4 regions of the Nonomuraea sp. 3-1Str genome follow, and region 3 is predicted to be linked to each of the others. Evidence: predicted binding sites of a transcription regulator. Region 3 holds the regulator's gene; each other region holds the start of a gene.
The links. Region 3 encodes LexA, which represses DNA repair genes until DNA is damaged. Its sites were predicted from a motif close to TCGAACANNTGTTCGA; they were not measured.
Positions count from the first base shown of each region.

Region 1 (4,425 bases), on a different contig from region 3:
GCAGCAGCACCTCGGCCCGCAGCTCGCGCAGCCGGGGCAGCAGGCCGGCCGTCTCGGCGACCACCCGCGCGTCGTGGTGGATCGTGGGGGCCAGCTCGCGGAAGCCGGGCTCCTCCCCCGTCCCGTTGCGCTCCTGCCGCTCGACGAACGTGTTGGTGAGCCGTTCCGTCAGGCGGCGGGGCATGAGCCGGAACACCGGCGACCCCATGCGGGTGCCCAGCATGCCGGTGACGAGCGCGGCACTGGTCCGCCCCTCGGCGATCTCCCGGTCGAAGCGCTCCAGCCACCCCGTGTCGTTGGACCCGTCGAGGTCCAGCGGCGGCTCGAACGCGACGACGCGGCGCACGTCGGGCCGGGACAGCGCGGTGAGCAGGGCGATGATCGCGCCCGAGCTGACCCCGGCCACGTCGCGCGCCCCGGTGGCGTCGAGCAGCGCGCAGACGTCCTCGACGTCCTGGCGCACGCCGTGGCCGGGACGCCGCGGGCCGCCGGCGCCGCGTCCGCGGCGGTCGGGCACGTAGAGGGTGTGGGAGCCGGCCAGGGCGCGGGCCAGCTCGATGTTGCTCGGCCCGGTCTGCATGGCTCCGTGCAGCAGCACCAGCCCGGGCCCCTCACCGAGCCGGCGGTAGGCGACGGCGGTGCCGTCCGCGGAGGTCACGTGCTCGACGACGGTCTTCAGGTTGCGCATGGTCGTTCCCCATCCGTGGTGTGGGCGTGCAGGTCCACGCGGGGAGGCCCGGATATGCTTGCGAGTGCCATCTCGTGGCCGGGATCCGCCCGCGCGGGTTTCGGTTCGAGGTTCCGAGGGCTCCGGCGGCGGTGTTCCCGCACCTCCTCCGGGGCCCTCCTCCATGTCCGGGTCAGTCCGTGACGGCCCCCCTCTCGGCCAGGCCGGCCATGTCCTGGGGGATGTGGCCCGAGCCGTGGAAGGCCCGCCACTCCGCCAGCCGGGGGAACGTGCCCGCGGCCAGCTCCTCCAGCAGCGACCGGGTCCAGGCGGCCTCGGCCTCGCGCATCGCCAGGGCGTACTCCGACTCCAGGACGAACAGCCGCGGCAGGTCACCCGCGTCGCGCTCCAGCGCCTCCCGCTGGGCGGCGACGAGCCGCTCCAGGGCGTCGAGCCGCCGGCGCAGCAGGGCGGTCACCTCCTCGGGCGCGAGCCCGCCCATGACCGACAGCCCCGCCTCGAACCTGCGCGGCGCCTCCTCCGGGTCGGACAGCAGCTCGCGCGTCCAGTCGGCCAGCTCGGCGCGGCCCTCGGCGGTGATCTCGTAGACGGTGCGTTCGGGCCGGCCGCCCTGCCGGTCGCTGCCCGCCTCCCGCAGCAGGCCGTGTCGGGCCAGGTTGTGCACGACGGTGTAGAGGGACCCCCACTTGATCGCCATGTCCTGGTCCTTGCCGCGGGCCCGCAGGACGGAGGCCATCTCGTAGGCGTGCATGGGGCGCTGTGCCACGACGGACAGCACGGCGAGGGCCAGCAGGCTCCCCACCTTCCGCCGCTTCGCCATCTCGCGCGCCTCCGATCGGTAGCTCGTGTACGAACACTCGTCTACGAGTATACGTGCGCGAGCATCCCATGGCCAGGGCGAGTCCGAGGCGACGTCGACCACAGCAGGAGACCTACGGCGAGAGAGGGTGCCCGGCCCACGAGCGGGAGCTCCGCGCTCGATCACCCAACAAAGGCTCAAAAATCCACCCAAGACGGCTACACACGGGCCGAGATGGGGAAATGCGGATCAGAAGGACGTGGCGCTTCCGTGCTGGAGGACCATGACCAGCAGGGTCGCCACGAGCGTGGCGATGAGCACCCAGCTGATCAGGATGATCACCGTCGAGCGGCGCGGCCTCGGCCGGAGCCGGCCCTGGCCGGCTGCCTTGGCCTCGTTGCGTCGGACCCGCTCGTTGAACGACTCCAGTCGCGCCACGAGACGGGGATCGTCGTCGACGAGGTGCCGTTCGATCTGTGCCAGCAATCGCTCCTCGTCCTGCGACCAGGCCATGGGTGCACCTCCGGAACGCAAGCTCTGTGCGGGTGTTCTGCCCAACCCTGAAGATCATTAGCCCCCGCCCTGTCAGGTAATTGCCGCCTCTTTCCATTTGCGATCATCATCGAACTTGTGTTCCAATCAAGGACATGCGCTGGGACAATCTCCGCCTGACGGGTACCGATGCGGATGATCCGGTCGTGCCGCTGTTCGCCCGCGGCGCGGTGACGCGCACGTTCGACACCCCCGAGTTCCGGGGGATGACGTTCTACGAGATCCACGCCCGCTCGATCATCAACCGGGTGCCCGCCGCCAGCCGCGTCCCGTTCGAGTTCACGATCAACCCCTACCGGGGGTGCGGCCACCGCTGCGTCTACTGCTTCGCCCGCAACACCCACCGCTATCTCGACCTCGACGCCGGGGCGGACTTCGACTCCAAGATCATTGTTAAGGTCAACGCCGCCGAGCTGGCCCGCAGGGAGCTGGCCGCCCCGGGCTGGCGCGGGCAGCACGTCGCCATGGGCACCAACGTCGACTGCTACCAGCGCGCCGAGGGCCGTTACCGGCTCATGCCGGGCATCCTGGAGGCGCTGCGCGACGCCGCCAACCCGTTCTCGATCCTCACCAAGGGCACGCTGATCCTGCGCGACCTCGACCTGCTCGCCGAGGCGGCCGAGGTCACCGACGTCAGCGCCAATGTCTCGGTCGGCTTCCTGGACGCCGATGCCTGGCGCTCCGCCGAGCCCGGCACCCCCGACCCGCGCCGGCGCCTGGAGGCGTGCGCGACGCTCAACGAGCGCGGCGTCGACTGCGGGGTGCTGATGGCGCCGATCCTGCCCTACCTCACCGACTCCCCCGCCCAGCTCGACCGCACGGTCAAGGAGATCGCCGAGGCGGGCGCGACGCACATCGCGCCGATCGTGCTGCACCTGCGGCCGGGGGCGCGCGAGTGGTGGCTGACGTGGCTGTCCCGTGAGCACCCGCGCCTCGTGCCGCGCTACCTGGAGCTGTACGGCAGGGGCGCCTACGCGCCGCAGGCGTACCAGCGGCGGATCACGGAGCAGGTCAGGCGGCTGGCCGAGCACCACGGGGTCGGCGCGACCACCTCCGGGCGGACCCGCCGCGTCCGCCCGCCGCGCTCCGCGGCCACACCGCCCGCCAAGCCTCCGGCGGCCGAACAACTGCCTCTGCTGTGACACTTTGCGGCGTTTTGGGCAGCCCTGACCGGACTCGCCCGGGATGCAATGTCGGGTTGGAGTGCTAAACGGGTATTAAGCGGCTTAGTGTGCCATTCGGGCACCATAGCCACTCGGGGGAAACGATGGCAGAGGCCAAGAAGAAACCGGCGACCAAGTCCGGCAAGTCCAAGAAGGAAGCGATCAAGACCAGCAGGCAGGTCAAGGACGCCAAGAAGGACAGCCGGAAGCCGGACGAGGCGTAGCCGGTGAGTTGACGGGCAGCCGCGGTCCTGGCCCGGCTGCCCGGCCCCCGCGCACTCTCCGTCCCGGACTGCTCACGGGCACGTGGCGCGGGATCTCCGCTGCATCACCGGTGCAACCTTAATGGCATTTGAGGCGTCTAATGATCATAGGTGGGGATAGTGCCACGGGGATGAATGGTGCACTCCGCCGAAGCGAGACAATAGGCCGGTGGTGAGAGTGGCTCACCGCCGGCCACGTGTGTTGTGACACTCTCAAGCCAAGGGGGATCCCGCAGGTGCGCGCACTGGCACGCAAGGGCAGGTCGGCGATGGTCCGGCTGTACAAGGGCTACAACCGGCGCAAGGTGCGCAAGGCACCGCCCCCTTCCCTTCATCAGGTACGGATCCTGCTGCTGCACGCCAACGGCATGGGCGGGACGATCAGAACCGTGTTCAACCTGGCCAGCTACCTGGCTCGTGAGCACGACGTGGAGATCGTCTCCATCCTGAAGGAAGCCGAGCAGCCGTTCTTCCCCATCGACCCGCGGGTGAAGTTCCGCTTCCTGGACGACCGGCTGAACCCCAGCCCGGATCCCATGCGGGCGATGCTGTCGAAGATGCCGAGCCGGCTGATCCCCAAGGAGGAGACCGCGTACCACCGGTTCAACCTGTGGACCGACCTCAAGCTGGCCCGCTACATCCGCTCGCTCGACACCGGCGTGCTCATGGCGACCCGGCCCGGCCTCAACCTGGCGATGGCCCAGCTCGCCCTGCCCAGCGTCATCACGGTCGGCCAGGAGCACGTGGCCCTGCGCACGCAGGTGGAGCCGATGCAGGAGCTCATCAAGTGGCGCTACCGCCGCTTCGACGCGCTCACCACGCTGACCAAGGCCGACCTGCGCGACTATCGCGCCACGCTGCCCAAGAAGCCCAAGCGCCTGGTGCGGATCCCCAACGCGGTGCCGCCCATGGAGGGCGGCCTGTCCAAGCTGGACGCCAAGGTCGTCGTGGCCGTCGGCC
Region 1 covers NZ_JALHBK010000008.1:38,855-43,279, forward strand. Annotated here, with positions in the region: gene MTP10_RS15165 (alpha/beta hydrolase) at 1-688, opposite strand, end outside; gene MTP10_RS15170 (PadR family transcriptional regulator) at 861-1,508, opposite strand; gene MTP10_RS15175 (DUF3040 domain-containing protein) at 1,737-2,000, opposite strand; gene MTP10_RS15180 (Rv2578c family radical SAM protein) at 2,135-3,181, shown strand; gene MTP10_RS15185 (glycosyltransferase family 4 protein) at 3,702-4,425, shown strand, end outside.
Region 1: MTP10_RS15180 (Rv2578c family radical SAM protein) is a predicted target of LexA. The motif match lies at 2,110-2,125, and genes of this name have one in related genera.

Region 2 (4,425 bases), on a different contig from region 3:
CGGGCCCGTCAGACAACCAACCCCGGCCCGCGCCACCGGACCGCCTCCCTCGCCCGCCACGCCCAGACCCGAAACGTCCTCCTCCGGAACGTCCTCGTCCAGACCGACGCCCACGACCCGCCGGCCCCTCCTCGGACACGCCATCACCCACACCATCACCCACGCCGTCATCGACCCCGCCGCCCCACAGCGACCTTGCACCGGTGCTGGTGCTGGTGCTGGTGTTTATCGTGCCTGTGGTGCCGAAGGTGACAGCGCTGGTGTCGGTGGTGCCAGTGGTGGCGCCCTGGGTGCCATTTGTGTCATTGGGGCCGGCGCCTGTGGTGTCCGCGGGGCCAGTAGAGCCTGTCGTGGTGCTGGTCCCGGTGGTGCCGGTCCCAGCGGTGCCAGTCCCCATGGTGCTGGTCCCGGTGGTGCCGGTCCCAGGGGTGCTGGTGTCGTCCTCGGCTCTGTCGCTCCACGGTGACTCGGCGCCCATGCCGTCGCCAGCCGCAGCGCTCCCTGGTGCCACTACGCGCGGGTCGTCACCAGCCCTGTCACTCCACAGCGACCTGCTACTAGCGTCGTCATCAGTTGTGTCGGTCCACGGCGACTTGGCACCAGCGCTGTCACCACCCGCGTCACTCCACGGTGCTTCGACGTTCGGGCTGTCACCGGCCGTGCCGCTCCACGGTGCTGCGACGCTCGCGACGTCGCCGGCTCCGCCTGTCCACGGCGACTCCGTACTCGCACCCGCATGATCGTCCGGCTCCGCCTCCTCCAGCGGTGACCAGGTGCCCGAAGGCGCCCCGGCCATGAATGGATCGTCCGCGTCGGCGGACTGCCCGGTGGTCGCAGGTGCGTCGGCGTTCCCGGAAGGGGTCGTTGGTCCGGCAGCCCAGAAGGGGTGCGTGCGGTCCGATGACTGTGTCGGCCAGGTGGGGGCGCCATCTTCGACGCCATCCGGGTGGCCGGCTTCCGTTGCCTCAGTGAGGGCTGGGGGCTGGGGGTCCTGGTCGTTGAGCTCCTGGGGACGCTGATCTGTGGGGTCGGATGAGGGGAGGTCAGGCTCCGGGGCGGCGGAGGTGGCGCGTTGTCTGCGTTGTTCGTGCCATTCGGTCAGTGAGGGCCAGCCGTCCACCGACGGCGAGGCGTCCCCTCCCTGACCGCGTGAGCCACCCCACCCCTGGCTCCTCGACGTGTCCGAAGTGTCGTCCGGTGAGAACCCGCGCCTCCGGCGGCCGCTCGCCGCGTCCCGGCTCTGGCCGGAAGCCGCGTCCGAACGACGGCCGGACCGGGATGAGCCGGACCGGAACGTCGAGGACGAGCCGGACCGGGATGTGGAACCGGAGCCGGACGTGAAACCGGAACCGGACGTGGAGGCGGAGTCGGACTGGCCGCGTCTGCTCGTACGGCCGGCGGACGAAGGCGGGACGTCTGGCCAGGCGCCCCAGTCGTGGTCGTGGGGCGCCTGGTCGTCGCCGCTCATGCCGAGGCCGATGGTCGGTGTTCACTCATGGGAGGCCGATCAGACGTCACCGGGCTTCGGCGCGGCGGCGGCCTTCGAGCCGCGGCCCGTGGGAGCAGCGGCGGCCGCCGGGGCGGCAGGGGCGGCCGGGGCGGCTTCGGCCGGGGCGTCGACGCGCGGACCCACGCCCAGCTTGTCCTTGATCTTCTTCTCGATCTCGTTGGCCATGTCGGGGTGGTTCTTCAGGAAGTTGCGGGCGTTCTCCTTGCCCTGGCCGAGCTGGTCGCCTTCGTACGTGTACCAGGCGCCGGACTTGCGGACGAAGCCGTGCTCGACACCCATGTCGATCAGGCCACCCTCGCGGGAGATGCCCACGCCGTAGAGGATGTCGAAGTCGGCGACCCGGAAGGGCGGGGCCATCTTGTTCTTGACGACCTTCACGCGGGTGCGGTTGCCGACCGCCTCCGTGCCGTCCTTGAGGGTCTCGATGCGGCGGATGTCCATGCGGACCGAGGCGTAGAACTTGAGCGCCTTACCGCCGGTCGTGGTCTCGGGCGAGCCGAACATGACGCCGATCTTCTCGCGAAGCTGGTTGATGAAGATCGCGGTGGTGCCGGTGCTGTTGAGGGCGCCGGCGACCTTGCGCAGCGCCTGCGACATGAGGCGGGCCTGGAGGCCGACGTGGCTGTCGCCCATCTCGCCCTCGATCTCGGCCTTGGGCACCAGCGCGGCGACCGAGTCGATGACGATGATGTCGACGGCGCCGGACCGGATCAGCATGTCGGCGATCTCCAGCGCCTGCTCACCGGTGTCGGGCTGGGAGACGAGCAGCGCGTCGGTGTCGACGCCGAGCTTCTTGGCGTACTCGGGGTCGAGGGCGTGCTCGGCGTCGATGAACGCCGCGATGCCGCCCGCCCGCTGCGCGTTGGCCACCGCGTGCAGGGCGACCGTGGTCTTGCCGGAGGACTCCGGTCCGTAGATCTCGACGATCCGGCCGCGCGGCAGGCCTCCGATGCCCAGCGCCACGTCGAGAGAGATGGAGCCGGTGGGGATCACCTCGATGGGAGCCCTGGCGTCATCGCCGAGGCGCATGACGGAGCCCTTGCCGAACTGCCGCTCGATCTGGGCGAGGGCGGTCTCGAGGGCCTTCTCGCGGTCGTTGATAGCCATGGGAGCTCCCCCTGAAGGGTCGTGGTCCGATTCAGTCGAGTGAAAGCTACGGCCTGCCACCGACATTTTTCTGTGGGTCGTCGGGGAGGGCGGAGTCCCCGGCGTCTCTCATGGTAGCCGAACGGCTGTTCGATCACACCGGTAACACGCTGCCCAGGAGCCGCCGATCGCCATGCCGCCCGGCTGCGCCCTGCCGGCGACCGGTCGCCCGCTCTGCGTGGTACCGGCCGCCCGCCCTGCCCCGCGTCCGGCTGCTCGCCCTGGTCGGCCGTTCGCGTCGGTGGACGCCGCCGTTGTGCGGCGTGACGGGTGCGCGTACGTGTTCTCCGGCGTGGCACCGGCTGCTCGCCCCGCGTGCAGTCGGCCGTTTCCTCGCGGGCGATCGTGAGTGGTCCGGGGTCGGCGGCGGTGCGGTCGTTCAGGGCAGGGACGTGACCGTGGTGGCGTCGGTGTTCGTGGTGCTGGGCGAGCCGTGAAGTCCCACGGCGGCTCCAGGGCGGCGCTCCGGTCGCCGAGCGATCGGCTGCCGTCGGCTCTCTCTGTGAGTGCGCCGCGACAGTACGTCCAGATCGACCGTATATGCGGTGGTTTGCGGCATACGTGTTGCCAGCCGATATGAGCTGGGGAGACCCAAGGGTAGAGGGTTGGAGGCGACGACGTGGCGAACACGTACACCGGGGAACGGCGCGCCCATCTGGAGGCTCTCGCCGAGCTGCTGCCCGAGCAGGGACTGGTGAGCCGCATGATAGGCGGCGACGATCCGATGCTCTGGGTCTGGCATCCGGACACCGGGCGGCAGACGATCATCTTCGCCACCCCCTCGCGCGGGGGATGGATCTTTCTGTGGGCGCCCGGCGGTCAGGGATGGGTGGAGGAGCTCGCGCGCACGGCCGGGGCGCTGAGGCGGACGCTCGACGCGTCCCCCCGGTGACGTCCTGAGGTCACCGGAGCGACGACGCCACGTTCTCCACCTGGCAGACCGCTCGCCAGACGCTCTTCGCGCTCTCGCCCTCGGCCAGCGCCTGCGTGACCGTGCGGCCGCCCAGGGGCGCCAGCACGTAGTCGCGGGCCCACGAGTCGGCGTAGGTGTCGCCGAAGTGGGCGCGCATCCGCCTCCAGAACTCGGTCAACCGCATCACTCAAGTATGGGACCACCGGCGGCATGGGTAGGACACCCGCATGGCCAAGACTCACAAACCCTCACCCCCGAAGACCAGCAAGACCAAGGCGAACCGTGCCAGGCGCCGCGAGTTACGCCTGGCGCAACGTCTCGCCGTACAGAAGGACAAGGCGGAAAGGTCCGAACGGCACGCGGGCATCAGGCAGGCACCCCGCGCGGGCGAGCCGAGGACACGCCGGGCATCGCGGCGATAGGCCGTACCGCATCCGAGGAGCGGCGGTAGACCGTCCCGCCTCCAAGGAGCGGCGACAGGCCGTACCGCATGGAGAGAGCGGCGGCAGGTCGCAGGGCATCGAGACAGCGGCGACAGGTCGCGCCCCGTCCGAACGCCGGGCGGACATCGGCACGGCGGCTCGAAGCGCGGGTTCCGAGGTGGGTTCAGAGCACGCGTGAGCCGTACATCTCGCCGAGGTGGTCGGCGAGCAGCTCCAGACGGGCGCCGTCGGGATCCCGGAAGTAGATGGAGGCGCCGCTCTCGATCTGGTGCGGCACGCCGGCCACCTCCAGCTTCCCGCGCAGACGCTCCCACGTGGCCGTGTCGACGGAGATGGCTATGTGGTGCAGCCCGCCGAGCACTTCCTGGTACGGGCCGAGGTCGAGCCCCGGGAAGTCGAAGAAGGCCAGCAGG
Region 2 covers NZ_JALHBK010000009.1:195,212-199,636, reverse strand. Annotated here, with positions in the region: gene recX (recombination regulator RecX) at 1-397, opposite strand, end outside; gene recA (recombinase RecA) at 1,508-2,617, opposite strand; gene MTP10_RS17220 (hypothetical protein) at 2,920-3,093, shown strand; gene MTP10_RS17215 (hypothetical protein) at 3,276-3,548, shown strand; gene MTP10_RS17210 (DUF3046 domain-containing protein) at 3,559-3,753, opposite strand; gene MTP10_RS17205 (VOC family protein) at 4,176-4,425, opposite strand, start outside.
Region 2: recA (recombinase RecA) is a predicted target of LexA. The motif match lies at 2,735-2,750, and genes of this name have one in related genera.

Region 3 (4,425 bases):
GCATCCAGCCGGTTCTCGAGGCCGCGGGCGAGGACCTCGGGCTGAGGGAAGGGGCACTGGGGTGGCTGGTCGCCGCCGGCCAGATCGGCTATCTGGCGGGGCTGGTGCTGCTGGTCCCGTTCGGTGACCTGTTCGACCGCCGCAGACTCATCACGGTGCACCTGCTGCTCACAGCGGCAGGCGCGGGGGTGGCCGCCGCCGCGCCCAGCGGCGGCATCGCGATCGCGGGCCTGGCCCTGGCCGGCCTGTTCGCCGTGGTCGTCCAGATCACGGTGGCCTACGTCGCCGCCGTCTCGCCGACCGGCGAGCGCGGCCGCAACATCGGAGCGGTCACCTCGGGCGTGGTCATCGGGATTCTCGGAGTGCGGGTGGTCGCGGGCACCCTGGGCGAGCTGGCCGACTGGCGCATGGTCTACCTCGTCATCGCCGGGCTTTGCGCGATGCTCGCGCTCGCCGCCCGATTCACCCTCAAGGCCGACATCCGCCGCCCCCGAGCCCGGTACGGGCAGTTGCTGTCATCGGTGGGTCGTCTGGTGGTCGGCGACCGGCTCTTCCTCAGCCGGGGACTGGTCGCGTTCTTCCTGTTCGCCTCCTTCGGCACGCTGTGGAGCGGACTGGCGCTCCCGCTCGGCGACGCGCCGTGGCACTTCGGCACCGCCGAGATCGGATTGTTCGGACTCGCCGGTCTCACCGGGGCGCTGGGCGCGGCCCGGGCCGGCCGATGGGCCGACCGTGGTCTGGCGTCCTCGGTCACCTGCTGGTCGCTTGCCCTGCTCACAGCCGCGTGGCTGCTGATCGGTCAAGCGGGGTCGTCGCTGTGGCTGTTGATCGTCGGCGTCATCCTTCTGGACTTCGCCGTGCAAGCCGTTCACGTCAGCAGCCAGCACCTGCTCACCGCCGCCCGACCCGACCAGAGCAGCAGCGTCATCGGCGCCTACATGGCCTTCTACTCCCTCGGCTCCGCGCTCGGCGCGATCACCACCACGTGGGCCTACAGCGCCGCGGGATGGCCGGCCGCCAGCCTGCTCGGCGGAGCTTACGCCGCCCTCGGACTCCTCGTCGCCCTCTCGACCCGACGTTTCACCGCCCTGCCGGGGGCGCGGCAACCGGGTGCGTCCGTATCGGCTGCGTCCCGCTGACACTCGGCGGCGCGAGCGCACGGCGCCGAGCGAGCACCGTTGACGGCCTCGCAGCCCCGCCACTTCATCAGGGCTTCCAGCGTCCCCCGGCCACCGCTGCGTTCAGCCGGTGGGTGCGGAGGCCGTCACCAGGTCCGCCGCGAGGCCGGCGACCGGCCCGCAGGGCACCTGGTTCGCCGCCGAGGCCGGCGACCGGATGCTGTCGGGCACCTGGTTCCGCCGCGAGCCGGCGACCGGATGCTGCCAGGCATCTGGTTCGCCCCGAGGCCGGCGACCGGCCGTCGCAGGGTGCGTGTTCCGCCGCGAGGGCGAGCGAGCGTGGGGGTGTTCCGCCGGGCGGTGCGGGTGCTCCGGTGGCTGTCGGACGGGCTCGGATGGGGCGGTTGACCTGATGCGACCAGGTTCTCGACGCACGCCCAACTGGTCATGGCCTGGACCTGGCCAGGAGCGTCAACCTGCGGCGGTCGCAAGCACGCCCGGCGCGGCGGCAACGTCCAGGTCGTCTCCGCCTTGGACGGGTTCTCGATGGGGGTGGGCGATGTCCGGCCTGACCGCCGGCACGAATCGACCGCGGCGACCGAGGCAGGGCTTGACTCGACCGCCGTGGCCGGGGCAGGGCTCGAACTCGAACATCGCGACTGGGGCAAGGCACGAGTGGACTGCCGCGACCGAGGTACGGCTCGGCTCGACCGCCGTGGCCGGGGCAGGGTTCGAACTCGAACATCGTGGCCGGGGCAGGGCACGGCTCGAACACCGCGACTGGGGCAGCGCGCGAGTGGACCGCCGCGACCGGAGCAGGGCGCGATGCCGGGCTCGACGAGCTCAACGCCGAGGGCGCGGAACGAAGGCTGCCGGTGCTGGTCGCGGCTCCCCGGGGTGCTTCCGGGGAGCCGTCGGCGATGGTGGGTGGGTCAGAGGCGGCGGAGGACCGCCACGACCTTGCCCAGGACGCTGGCCTCGTCGCCGGGGATCGGGTCGTAGTTGGGGTTGTGGGGGACCAGCCAGACGTGGCCGTCCTTGCGCTTGAAGGTCTTGACCGTGGCCTCGCCGTCGATCATGGCGGCCACGATGTCGCCGCTCTCGGCGACGGGCTGCTGACGCACGACCACCCAGTCGCCGTCGGCGATGGCGGCCTCGATCATGGAGTCACCGGCGACCTGGAGGAGGAACAGGGTGCCCTCGCCGACGAGTTGCTTGGGCAGCGCGAAGACGTCTTCGACGCTCTCCTCGGCGAGGATCGGCCCACCGGCGGCGATCCGGCCGACCAGCGGCACATAGGCGGCCGTGGGCCTGCTCACCGTGGGCTCCTCGGAGGAGGCGTCGGGGTCGACCCACAGTGCCGGCTCGCCCGGCAGGCGGACTTCGAGGGCGCGCGGCCGGTGCGGGTCACGCCGCAGGTAGCCCTTGCGCTGCAACGCCGTCAACTGGTGCGACACGCTCGACGTGCTCGTCAGCTGGACGGCCTCGCCGATCTCACGCATGGACGGCGGATATCCGCGCTGTTGCACCGAATCGCGAATCACTTCGAGAATCTTGCGCTGCCGGGGCGTCAGGCCCAGGGAGTCGCGCCGGCGCACCGCGAGGTCTGTGACCCCGTTTGCGTCATCTCGCTCGCTCATGCTCTCCTCCTCGTCGCCGGGTGGCCTGCCGCTCCGGCCTGCCCTCCCGGTCCGTGGTCTCCATGTCGCACACAGCGACCGTATCGCTGTTGAAGATCATCTTCAAACAATTGTTCGAGTCGTCCTCGAAATTATCAGTGACGTGGTGTACAACATCGTACGGGAGTTCGATAGACACCGTGTTCGATTTGCTGATCTTAATGAGGTCTTTTTCTCGGACTCGGACGGCGTGGGAGGTCAATCGTGCGCGTCACCGCGGTCACGGACATGACCAGCGACGACGCCGGGCGGCAGCGGGTCGCCGAGGGCCGTACAAAGGCGATCAAGAACGACGGTGTCGGGGGCGGGCGGACCGTGGGGGAGGACAAAGCGTTCAGTATTCGCGAACGCCTCGGTTTACGCGACAATTCACCATCCAGGCGGGGCCGAGGTGGTGGTGGTCGGGTGGCGAGAGTGGCCGGACGCAGAACGACGGCAGGACGGCGGCAGGACGGCCGGAGCCGACACGCCACGCTCGTTGGTCATCGCGCGGAGCTCGGCGTCACCCACGGGCAGGGGCCGAGCCGTACTCCAGGGGGAGGCGGTCGCGGTGCGTGGAGATGAGACCGAACCGTGCTTCAGGGGGAGGGGGTCGCGGTGCGTGGAGATGGGACCGAGCCGTGCTTCAGGGGAGGCGGTCGCGGTGCGTGGAGATGGGGGCGCCGGCCCGTCGTGACGGCGGGTCGCGTGCTGTGAGGCGGAACGGCTGAGCGCTTCGGGCGTTCTGGGCGTACTGGATGGTAGGGCCGGGCGCGGCGACCGAGCCCGGCGCGCGGCCGGGTGGACCGCAGGGGTCACTTCGAGGGGTGGGGTTCAGATGCGGGAGGACGTCTCGCGTAGTGGTGGTGTGTCGCCGGGCGCCGACGCGACGGCGGCCCGCGGGGCCGGTCGCGCCTTCGCCGCGGGAGGAAGACCCCAGCTGTGGCTCGTGCCACCCCCCAGAGCAGAGGCCGAGGGCCTCGGCCTCCCGGCTGGGCGACCCGGAAGGAGGGGCGGCGGGCCGGGCGGGGGAGGCGCGACCGTCCCGGAAGGCCGGCGGGCACGGGGAGGCGGCTCGTTTCCGGCGAACCGGTCGGCAGGGGCGGGCGGCCGGGGTGGCGGGTCTGTGCCGGTGGCGCGGATCGGTTCTGTCGTTCAGGGTGGCCGCAGCGAGGCGGCCGCAGCGGGCCAGGGGCGAGGATCCGGTCAGAAACGAGGGGTCGGCCAGGCGCGAAGGGGCGATCAAGGGCGAGGGTTCGGGGAGAGCCGAGAGGTGGGGCTCGGCTCCGGGGCTGGTGAGAGGCGACGGGGAGCGCTCGGGCGACGGGCCGTGCGGAAGGGGTCTGCTCGGATGGGGTCTGTCCGGAGGGGCGCCGTCCGGAAGGGGTCCATGCGGACGGGTCCCGTGCCCGGGAAGCGCGGGCGGCGCACGGCGCCGGTGCGGCTCACCCGTCGCGGACGGGCCGCGATCATGGTCGCGGTGGCGGCGCTGTTGTCGCTGTGCGGCTTCTGGCTCGGCACCAGAACGGCCGCCCACGCCGCCACGCCAGCCCACGCCGCCACGGCCGCTCGCGCCGCCACGCCCGCCCACGCCGCCACGACGGCGAATGCCGCCACGACGGCGAATGCCGCCACGACGGCGAATGCCG
Region 3 covers NZ_JALHBK010000014.1:74,842-79,266, reverse strand. Annotated here, with positions in the region: gene MTP10_RS22725 (MFS transporter) at 1-1,139, shown strand, start outside; gene lexA (transcriptional repressor LexA) at 2,051-2,758, opposite strand; gene MTP10_RS22715 (hypothetical protein) at 4,167-4,425, shown strand, end outside.

Region 4 (4,425 bases), on a different contig from region 3:
TGGTCGCCTACAGCGACGCGGGGCAGGAACTGGCCCGCGTCACGCCGCCGCAGCTCGTCGCGTCGAACGGCCCGCAGGCGCTGTCCGGCGACGGGCGCACGGTGGCGGCCGTCGTGCGCGGCTCCAAGCAGCAGCTGGCGCTGTACGACATGGTGAACGACCAGGTGACGGCGCGGCTGAAGGTGAAGCTGCCCGCCGGGGATGCCGAGATGGTCGACTGGACGGGGCCGTCGCAGGTCACGGTGCACCTGATGAGGTACCACGACACCAAGCCGACGTCGGTGACGATCGCGCAGATCGACTCCGGCACCGGCAAGGTGACGATCAGGGACACGTACACGCTGCTGAAGGACACGTTCGTCTTCGCCGCCTGCGGCGGGTGACGAAGAGGGCGGCGCGGTGGGGGAGGGGGGCATACGCTGCGGGCGTGAAGGTTCACTCCACCAAGGCGATGGCGGCGCGGGCGGTCGACCTGTGCGCGGTCCTGCTGTACGCGGGACCGCCCGGTGGACCGCCCGCGGGGATGCCCGCCGGGCCGGGCGCCGGGCCGTCCGCCGGGCCGTCCGTCGAGTCGGTGGCGGCGGTCCTGCGGGCCCACGGCGAGACGGTCGTCCCCGTCCACGGCGCCGGTCCCCTCCACGGCGCCGGTCCCCTCCACGGCGCCGGTCCCGTTCACGGCGCCGGTCCCGGGCCGGCCGGCGGAGACCTGCCGGTGGGCCGGGACGTGCCTGCCCAGCCGGTGAGTCCAGGGGTGGCGATGAGCCCGTACCTGGACGAGGACGACGTCGCCGCGATGCGGGAGGCGGCCGAGCGGCTGGTGGAGGTGCTCGCCGCGCCCGGCCCGGACGAGGCCGCCGGCCTGCTCAACCGGCTGCTGGCCGGCACCGCCCGGCCGCCCCGGCTCACCAGCCACGGCGGCACGAGCCCCTGGCATGTCCACGTGGACAGCCGCGACGACGCGCCGTGGGCGGAGTGGTTCCTGGCGTCGTCGGCGATGGCTCTGGCGGTCCTGCTGGCCGAGCACCAGAGGGTGCCCGGCGGGCTGTGCGCCTCACCCGGCTGCCGCCGGCCGTACCTGGACCTGGGGGGCGGCAGCCCGCGCCGCTACTGCAGCGCCCGCTGCGCCCCCCGCGAACGCGTCGCCGCCCACCGCTCCCGCGCCTGACCGCCCCGGTTCTCCGCTCCGGTCGGGGGACCGGAGGGGCGGGACGTGCGTGACAGCAGCGCGTACCCGCCCACGGCCGCCAGCTGGAGCGCCGCCCCCACCAGCAGGGCCGTGCCCACGTCGTGCCCCACCAGTGGGCCCGCCACCGCGGACCCCGCCGCGAAAGATGTGATCTTGAGGCTGGCGCCCGTGGTGAAGATCTGGCTCCGCCGCTCCGCCGGCGCCTCGCGGTGCCGTACCGACAGCAAGGCCGTGAGCTGCGGCCCCTCCGCCACGCCCGCGAGCGCCGCGGCGAGCACCGCCACCCCGAACGCCCCCGTGAACGGTCCGGGCCGTGCCGCCGCCAGGTGCGGCGCGACGGCGGCGAGCGCGAGCGCCGCGCCGAGGAGCAGCGTCGCGCAGACCAGGATCGTGTCGGGGGAGGGCGACGTGCTCCGCCGCCGGGCCAGCAGGGCGTTGGTGGCCAGCGCGCCCCCGGCGGTCACGGCCAGCAGCAGCGCCCCGTACGCCGCCCCGCCCGCCAGCACGCCACCGAGCAGTGGCGCCCCGACCACGAACATCGGCACGCCGGCGTAGGAGACCATCGAGGTCACGGTCGCCCGGCGGAGGGGCGCGTTCCGGCCGATCGCCGTGAAACCGGCGGCCAGTTCCCGCCGGATGCCCTCGGTCCGGACCCCGCGCTCCGGACGGCCGGGCAGCCGGTACGCGATCGGGGCCGCCGCCACCATGAGCGCCAGCGACACCACCACCGCGCTCCGCCCGTCCCACGCGGCCGCGACCCCCGCCACCGCCGCCGGGCCGGTCAGCCCCGCGGCGTTGTAGCTGATCGCGTCGAGCGCGCTGGCCCGCTCCAGGCGTCCCGCCGGGACCAGGAGGGGCAGCTGGGCGGTCCAGCCGCCGGTCAGGGCGGGCCCGAGCACGCCCGCGAGCACGGCCACCCCGATCAGCGCGGCGTCGGGCACGTGGCCCAGGCCGAGCAGCACGACCAGCAGGCCCCCGGTGTAGCCGAGCAGGCAGCCGGCGAGCATCCTGCCCGGGCGTAAGGCGCGGTCGAGCAGCACCCCGAGCAGGGGTCCGCCGATCGCGGCCGACGCGGTGAGCCCGGCCAGCAGCCACGACGCGACCACCGGCGATCCGGTCAGGGCGAGTCCGGCCACGAGCAGGGCGGGACCGGACATCTCGTCTCCGGTCCGGGCCGTGATCGCGCCGAACATGTAACGGGCTATCATCAAAGAGACGTTACAGCGTGGCCTGCGGTGCCGGGAAGGGGGCGGTCAGCCGTCCGTGTCGTGGACCCACCGTTCGGTGAAGAGGCGGGGGCGGCCGGGTGTGGCGGGCCCATGCCGGCCGACGACGGCAGCCGTCCCTTCCGGTGGATGTCCGGTGGATGTCCCGCAGGAGGGGTGAGTCGAATGGATGTTTGAAGATGGGCATACACTCGGCGGCATGAGGGGTGTTTTCCAGGCGTCCCTGCTGGGGCTGGACGAGGACGTCGCCGTCGGCCCGCTCGGCTCCACGGTGCGCCGGACGCGGCTCGACCACGGCGCGTGGATCGACGTGCGGCCGGGCTGGCTGTCGGGCGCGGACACGCTGTTCGAGCGGCTGGCGGAGCGCGTGCCGTGGCGGGGCGAGCGGCGGCGGATGTACGACAAGGTGGTCGACGTCCCGCGGTTGCTGAAGTTCTACGACGAGGGCGAGCGGCTGCCCGACCCGGTGCTCGACGACGCCCTGCGCGAGCTCGACGCCCACTACGAGGAGGAGCTCGGCGAGCCGTTCCGCACGGCGGGACTCTGCTACTACCGTGACGGCCGCGACAGCGTGGCCTGGCACGGCGACACCATCGGCAGAGGCAGCACCGAGGACACCATGGTCGCCATCATCTCGGTCGGCACCCCGCGGCCCCTGCTGCTGCGCCCGCGCGGCGGCGGGCACTCCATCCGCCACGACCTGGGCCACGGCGACCTCATCGTGATGGGGGGAAGCTGCCAGCGCACCTGGGAGCACGCCGTGCCGAAGACCACAAGGCCCACGGGACCGCGCATCAGCATCCAGTTCAGGCCGCGCGGGGTCCGCTGACCGGGCGTCTCCGGCGCTCGTGGGCTCAGATTTCGGTGGTGTGCGGGACCTGCCGGCTCAGCCGGTACGCGCGGGGCGGCAGGCCGTACTCCTGCCGGAACGCCCGGCTGAAGTGGAACGGGCTGACGAAGCCGGAGGCCGCTGCGACCTGGCCGACGTCCATGTCGGTGGCCTCCAGCAGCCGGGCCGCGTGCCGTACCCGGGCCTGCCGGACGGCCCGCATCGGCGGCGTGCCCGTCTCGGCCGTGAAGAGGTGGGCGAAGCGCGACGGCGACAGCGCGACGGCGCGCGCCAGCGAGGCGACCGAGTGAGGGGCGCCCGGCTCGGCGGCGATCAGCGCGAGCGCGCGGCCCACCCTCGGGTCGCCGCCCTTCCCGTCGCCGCTCTCCTCGCCGGGGTGGCGGGCGGAGGCGGTGGCCAGGACCAGCACCTCCTCGACCGCGCCGAGCACCAGCTCCCGCGCCGCCGCCGACCCCGCCACAGCCGCCCCCGCAACAGTCGCCCCGGCCGCCGCGACCCCGGCGTCCGTGCCTGAGGGCGCCGCCGCCGTGGAAGCGGCCACCGAGACGGCACCGGCCGGGGGAAGCCAGCGGGAGTCGCGCAGCGCCCGCCGGAACGCCTGGTCGAGCCGCTCGTGCAGCGCCCCCGGCACCCCTGCCACCAGATGGCACCCCGCCGCCCGCGCGTACGGCCCCAGCCATCCCGGCCACGACGGGCGCGGCTGGAAGTGCGCCCACCAGAACCGCCATCGCTCCGCCCCCGGCGCCACCCGGTAGTGCTGCGCCGCGCCCGCCGCCAGCACCACCAGGTCGCCCGGTCCGGCCGTGAACGACGCGCCGGCCTGCCCCCCCAGCCCCGCCCCCGCCTGCGTCCACATCACCAGCCAGCTCGGCGACCCGGCCGGCCGGCGGGTCGCGTACCCGGGCGCCCGGTCGAAGTGGCCGACGATGACCATCTCCGCGGCAGGAACGGACATGTCGTCAGCGGTCACGGGCATACCTTTCGACGGGTCGGGTTCCTAGCGTGAGAAGCATGACGCTCACCGCCTTCCACGGCCAGCTCGCCGCCTTCCACGACCGGGGGTACGCCGTCGTGCCCGGGCTCCTCGCCCCGGCCGAGGCCGCCGAGCTGCGCGACACGTTCATGGAGCTGCACGCCGGCGGCCCCATACCGGGACATTTCCA
Region 4 covers NZ_JALHBK010000012.1:40,841-45,265, reverse strand. Annotated here, with positions in the region: gene MTP10_RS20260 (hypothetical protein) at 1-383, shown strand, start outside; gene MTP10_RS20255 (CGNR zinc finger domain-containing protein) at 428-1,165, shown strand; gene MTP10_RS20250 (MFS transporter) at 1,105-2,394, opposite strand; gene MTP10_RS20245 (alpha-ketoglutarate-dependent dioxygenase AlkB) at 2,612-3,241, shown strand; gene MTP10_RS20240 (AraC family transcriptional regulator) at 3,267-4,232, opposite strand; gene MTP10_RS20235 (phytanoyl-CoA dioxygenase family protein) at 4,274-4,425, shown strand, end outside.
Region 4: MTP10_RS20245 (alpha-ketoglutarate-dependent dioxygenase AlkB) is a predicted target of LexA. The motif match lies at 2,574-2,589, and genes of this name have one in related genera.